Regions from separate parts of the Paenibacillus sp. OK076 genome, predicted to be linked through region 2. Evidence: a T-box and tRNA genes for the amino acid it is inferred to sense, from the RefSeq annotation. Region 2 holds a T-box; the other holds one or more tRNA genes.
What was found. A T-box is a leader RNA that pairs with one kind of tRNA and senses whether it is charged. The one in region 2 lies ahead of BMY78_RS26880 (valine--tRNA ligase), so its partner is inferred to be a tRNA-Val.
Positions count from the first base shown of each region.

Region 1: it encodes a tRNA-Val, which carries the amino acid that the T-box ahead of BMY78_RS26880 (valine--tRNA ligase) is inferred to sense. The anticodon was not compared.

Region 1 covers NZ_FOCH01000001.1:3,934,272-3,937,695, forward strand. The annotation lists gene BMY78_RS17495 (hypothetical protein) at 676-1,056, opposite strand; tRNA gene BMY78_RS17500 (tRNA-Val) at 1,815-1,887, opposite strand; gene BMY78_RS17505 (hypothetical protein) at 2,032-2,286, shown strand; gene BMY78_RS17510 (GNAT family N-acetyltransferase) at 2,523-2,966, shown strand; gene BMY78_RS17515 (DUF3892 domain-containing protein) at 3,078-3,314, shown strand; gene BMY78_RS17520 (hypothetical protein) at 3,375-3,424, opposite strand, start outside.
Region 2 covers NZ_FOCH01000005.1:26,363-29,786, reverse strand. The annotation lists gene BMY78_RS26885 (LysM peptidoglycan-binding domain-containing protein) at 1-1,163, shown strand, start outside; T-box leader at 1,322-1,600, shown strand; gene BMY78_RS26880 (valine--tRNA ligase) at 1,660-3,424, shown strand, end outside.

The DNA of each region.
Region 1 (3,424 bases), on a different contig from region 2:
ATTGTACACAATTAAATTGTGTTTGTAAATCATTATTATAAAAAAACAACCACTTCCTCATGTAATACAAGGAAATGGTTGCTCCGTAATTGATACATATTTATTAATGATCCAAAAGTTGAATCCACCTTAATATATATTAACTTTTACATCTTCTTCTCAAAGCCCTCCATCGGTGCAAGCGAATTCTGGTAATCAGTCCCTTCCTGACTGTCGGTAGTAAAGTGCATGACCTTCCGAAACGAACCTTGCTGATAAGCGCCATGACCACTCTATTTTTCAGCGTAAAACCATTGGTAATGTATAAGGCTGCAAGAAATTATGTGGAAAATGGAAAATGCATATCTTGTTTTGGTTATGGATAAAGAAACATTGCGATATGGAGAACTGAAAAAGAGCTTTGGATGGAATTACGCATAAGTACCCACAATTACCGCCAAAAGTAGAATACTCTTTGTCTCGTGAAGGATTAACGCTGATGCGTGCTGGAGATTCTCTGCGATTGGGGTAGACAGAATCTTGCTGCTTTGCAGAAGAATTAGCGATGGTACCGCAAGCTTTATATTTTCAGTAGAATACTACAAGTCGAGCAGTACGTGAACTGGAATTTACTTATTGGATTTTAAAGTGCTCTCGATCCTTATGGAGAGCAACTTTTGGAGGAGTAGTGTAGTTTTAATCTTCTGAACTTTCGAGTAGAAATTTTCCGATAACATTCTCGTTGCTATCGTACAAGTTTATGTACTTATCGACTTTTGGTTCATCCATACTCTGAATTGCTTCTTCAGGAGTTTGTGGCAAATCTTGATTCATATCTGAAGTCTTGATGTAACCTTCAGTTCCGTCTACACCTATAGCCTTAACTAGATCTAATTGTGTTTCACCATGATAAACAAATGAACCATATGTTTGACCTTTATCATTGATTTTTATTTCCATTTGATCTTCAGAGGGACTAGTATCAGCAGATACAGCTCCCCAGCCATAGACACCTATTCCAACCCCTAAAGCAAAAGTCACTCCAACTGTAATTAATTTTAGTGATTTCGTTCTCATAAGAATATCCTCCTAAAGTTGAATCATTAGTGTTGATTTATTCAAGTTATTTTTGGTCTGCTTGAAAATGCATTCTGAACTTTACTTGTGAAAGTACTTAAATCTTTGTTTGTAATTTAAATTAGCTTATATATAAATGAACACTTACAAGCAGGGAATGTTACACAGTAAGAAAACTTTTTATTTAAAATCAGAACGCCAGCAGTTCTGCAACTGTTCGTTGTATTTCTGTCGGTGCTCGATCGCTACATCATAAGCAGTTACTTTCTCATTATGGAGGCTTTTGACGGCAAACAGTCGATTTATAATTATTTCTGCCAAGTGATTAAATACTTTTGGCTGCTGTTGGAGCATTCCAATAATTATATTTCACGTAATGCGACATACCCGTGTAAATCTCCTATTATCACAGAGTGTTAACCCAAAAATCGCTTCAGAACGGTTAGGACACCCTACAGTAAAAATGAGATTAGATGTTACATTCATTTGCTTCCAAGCATGAAAAAGAAACAGCTGTAAGTTAAACAGTATTCTTTCGGTTAACGTAAAAAATACCAACTCACAGTTAATGTGACGTTGGTGTTTTTTAACGATAATCAATAACAGAACTTGTAGAAAGCAATTTAATTAACGAGAAACTTAGCAAAAAAACATGATCTTGACCAAAAATTGACCATTTCTCTTTAATGAACACAAAAATTATAGTGAAGTTTCTTCTATAAGGAAAAGAAGCCTTGCTCTGCAAGGCTTCTCACGTATGATCTGTAGTGGGCTCGAACCACTGACCCCTACCCTGTCAAGATAGTGCTCTCCCAGCTGAGCTAACAGATCATGATATTTAATTGTTTGCCAATCAAGTAACAGTATCATACCAAGTAACCGTGTTCATTGTCAATCGTTATATTGGTAATATTTTATTCGAATTGGTGCACAATAAAGGAATGATTACCATTTTGATGACGAGGTGACTTCCATATGAGGAATATGAGAGAACGTAAGCTGCGTTTCATTATCACTGCCAAAAACGTAGCCTGTCTGATTGCGCTTGTTGCATTAATATACGTTTCTGTCGGTTGCAGTTTGGAACGGGATGAACATACCGTACAATTTCAACAGTTAAAAGAGCCCAAAGAGGTGAATGATGACCTGCCCGTTTGGCTGGATGTGTATTCCAAGTCTGTTGTGCATGACGTGTACTCCCCACAAGGCAATGTTGAAGTCTTACCCTGAGGAACAGGATGTCGCATTTCACTCATCTTCGTCCCACTTTTTGGAGTACGCCTTCTTGGTCACATAATACAACAAAGCAATCATGCCGGCCGCCATTAAAAGGGTGATTGCCATCACTCCTGCCATACCCATGGTTCATCCCTCCTCTCCCAGTATGTTCCAGTCTTAACTATACAGGAAAAGCATTTTTTTGTATAATTCAGTCTGATAGCGTAGAGCAGAAAGAAGGTATAGAATTGGCAGCTGAGATTAGTTATGTAACTACTGAAGAACAACTTCAGGAAGCATTGGATATTCGCAATCATGTTTTTGTCATCGAGCAGCAGGTGCCTGCTGACATTGAGATCGATCAATATGATATCATCAGCCCTGATGTGCATCACGTATTGTTAAGTACAGATGGACAGGCTGTAGCTACAGGGCGTCTGATCTATTACACCAAGGATACCGCCAAAATGCAGCGTATCGCTGTTCTCAAATCTCATCGTGCTTTCGGCTACGGGCGTGTGCTGCTGTTAGCCATGGAAGAACGGGCACGCGAATTGGGACTTTCCTACTCTGTTTTGGACGCACAATGCCAGGCGCAGAAGTTCTACGAAAAGCTCGGATATGAAGTCATCTCGGAAGAGCCTTTTTATGATGCAGACATTCTGCATGTTCGGATGCAAAAGAGCCTGTAAATTATCACTGCGAGCGATATGAAGCCATGCTATGCATACTTTTTTTTTGATCCGGACAGGCTAAAGAGGTAACCAGATTCCTATTTGGTCAAATAAGGAGAGTGTGACATCATGGATCAAACGACACGCGAAAGCTTCACAGCAGTACAAAAAAATGGTGACGGTGATCTGACAGCGTTCCAAACTTCATCCGGACGTGTGCTGGACTACCAACAAGCACTGGCAGAAGTCAAAGCAGGAGCAATTGCAGGTGTAAACGTCTTTAAAGGCAAAGACGGCGAAATGTACATTCGCGGTGATGCAGACGGCGACCCAACCAATAACCTTGATCAACTTCCTATCTTCTAATAGATGTATGCTGCCTCACATGGCGCCAATCCGGCATTCCGGGTTGGCGTTTTTTACGTTTTAATATTCGGTAAAATATTTCACGGCATCTCCAGCGGGTGGGCTTTTAC
Region 2 (3,424 bases):
GTCTGAACATTACTGGCGTATTGTCGCTACGCGGCATCGAGGGCTTTCCGGTGGAGGAACCGCAGGTCTGGTCAGCAGATGAATTTACCGTTATACATTCGCCCGATCCTAGACAGGGCGACCGTTCAGCTGACACAGAGCAGACAGGCAGCTCTCCCAATGTATTTGCTCAGGAGTATTTGCTTCAACGGAGCGAAGAGGAGCTGCAGCGGGAACATCTATTTCAAGCTACTCCCGAACCGTTTCAGTCTTGGCAGCAAGGGGATGGGAACGCGGAGCAAAGCAAAATAGGAGCTGAAAACGAAGAGTCCTCATCCTTGAGGGACAAGGAGGATGAAACGCAAGCGGAAGTGTTGTCCGATACGCCTTCTCCCGTTTCGTCTTTTTTGGCGGAGACAGCCGACAGGTTGGCTTCTTACCCTGAATCCGAGCCTTTGCTTCCTCTGGCTGAAGAGTCGTCTGTCTGGTCCGAGCCTTCCGTCGAGACCTTACATACGAACTTGAGGAATTCGGAACAGGCCGATTCCAAGCGGGACGCGCAGCCTTCCGATGAACCTGCAGCACCGGACGTATGGCATTTTGAATCTGCCCGATCCGAACCAAAGCAAGAGGAGAAGGCGGTTGCAGATGTCCCGGCAGGTTCGCAGTCAGAGAACTGGCAGGATGTCTTTGCAGCGTCTGAACCGGAAATTTCAGAGGAAGACAGACCTCCTCTTGAAGCGTTGGACACGAATGAGTCCGTTGAAAAAGAAGCATTTATTCCTGAACCTGTGGCTGAGACGGAAGACAAGCCGGAGCTCAAGGTTGCTTTTGGCAGCAAGAGAGAGACTGCGCCCAAACAGGAAGAAGGCGTGGGCATCTCCTCCTTGTTATCCTCTGGCAGAGTGACACGTGAAGCGGAAGCAGAACGGGAGCAAGAGGCACTCGCTGGAGTCCTGCAGGAAGAAGCATACCAGCCTGATGATGTAGAGTGGAAGAACCTGTTTCTCGGCACCATTGTCGATCAGACTCCGTTCCGTAAGGTGAAATTATGCATTGTACAGCGTGAAGAGACACTCGATACTATAGCAGACCGATATCAGTTAAGTACCCGAGAGCTCCAGTTGTATAATCGTCTTTCCGAACAGGTTGTGGAAGAAGGACAGATTCTATATATCCCTTAACCTGTAGGCAGGTTTAATGACCATTTCGACCCGTGATCCCTTGAGGATGGCGGGTTTTTGCTTTATCTGCCCTCAACCTGCATTGCAGCACGCTTTTTCCGCTGTTGTCAGGTTGACTATCGGGCACGGGCAGGGTATGATGTGTTTAGGTTTTTTGAAGAACAACGTGGATCGGGAGTAGTAGACAGTATGACCTTTCAGAGAGCGGGATTGTAGCGCTGGGAAATTCCGTAGGAACCAACTGATCGAAGTCGCCCGGGAGTTGCCTGTTTGAATACAAGGGATGAGTAACTTTAGTATCATTCATTCCTAAGGTAGGATGGGCCGGTCGCAGCCGTTATCTGCTTGAAGTGTCACGTAAGTATAGAAGGGGTAGTCTATCTTCTATCTGCGTGAAACAAAGGTGGTACCGCGAAAGCTAACCTTTCGTCCTTTGATGGATGAAAGGTTTTTTTTGTTTTTTGGCGATGATGAATAAGTAACGGAGGAATGACACATGTCTGAACAAAAAAATTCAGCTGCAACAGAAATGCCAACCACATATGATCCGAAAGCTGCGGAACAAAAATGGTATTCCACTTGGATGGAAAATGGATATTTCAAGGCAGGCCAGCGCAAAGACGCTGAACCTTATACGATTGTAATTCCACCCCCGAACGTAACCGGAATGCTCCATATCGGGCATGCGCTCGATTTTACACTGCAGGATATTCTGATTCGTACCAAGCGGATGCAGGGCTATGATGCACTGTGGCTGCCGGGTTCTGACCATGCAGGTATTGCTACTCAAACCAAAGTAGAGCAGAAATTGCGTGAAGAAGGTCAGACTCGTTATGATCTGGGACGCGAAAAGTTCTTGGAGAAGGTATGGGACTGGAAGGAGCAATACGCAACAACCATTCGTCAGCAATGGGGCAAAATGGGCTTGTCTCTCGATTACTCGCGTGAACGTTTTACACTGGACGAAGGTCTATCCCAGGCTGTACGTAAAGTGTTTGTTCAACTGTATGAAAAAGGCCTCATTTATCGTGGCAAACGAATCATTAACTGGGACCCGGTGAACCGGACTGCACTGTCCGACATTGAGGTTGAATATAAAGAAGTTCAGGGTCACTTGTACCACCTGCGTTATCCGCTCAAAGACGGAAGTGGTTATGTCACAGTAGCGACTACTCGCCCGGAAACGATGCTGGGAGATACGGCAGTTGCTGTTCATCCGAAGGATGAGCGTTACGCAGACATGATTGGCAAGGTGCTCGTTCTGCCTATTATCGGACGCGAAATTCCGGTTATTGCAGATGAGTATGTAGATAAAGATTTCGGAAGCGGCGCCGTGAAAATTACGCCTGCTCATGATCCGAATGACTTCGAAGTGGGCCTCCGTCATGATCTGCCGCAGATTACGGTGATGGATGAGACGGGTACGATGAATGCCGAAGCAGGCAAATATCAGGGACTTGATCGCAGCGACTGCCGTAAGCAGATTGTTGCCGACCTGCAAGAACAGGGCGTATTGATCAACATCGAGGATCATACGCATCAGGTTGGACACAGTGAACGTACAGGAGCTGTCGTTGAGCCATATTTGTCGACACAGTGGTTTGTTGAGATGAAGCCACTCGCAGAAAAAGCGATTGAGAAGCAACAAAGCGGTGAAGGGGTTCATTTTGTTCCGGATCGTTTTGAGAAAACGTATCTGAACTGGATCGAGAATGTTCGTGACTGGTGTATCTCTCGTCAATTGTGGTGGGGTCATCGTATTCCTGCCTGGTATGACGAGGAGACTGGAGAAGTTATTGTATCTGCTGAAGATCCGACAACATTGCCAGAATACGCTGGACGCAAGCTGAGACAGGATGAAGACGTTCTGGATACATGGTTCAGCTCCGCATTATGGCCATTCTCTACATTAGGCTGGCCGGAAGACACGGAAGATCTGAAACGTTATTACCCGACAAGTGTACTCGTAACAGGGTATGACATTATTTATTTCTGGGTGGCGCGCATGATCTTTACCGCTCTGGAGTTCACGGAAGAGGTTCCGTTCAAGGATGTGCTGATGCACGGTCTTGTTCGTGATGCAGACGGACGCAAGATGTCCAAATCGCTCGGCAATGGTGTTGATCCGTTGGATGTGATTGAGAAATATGGTGCGGATGCAATGCGTTACATGATCTCTACAAGCAGCACTCCGGGTCAGGATCTCCGTTTCCGCTGGGAGCGGGTTGAACAGGCTCGTAACTTTGCCAATAAAATCTGGA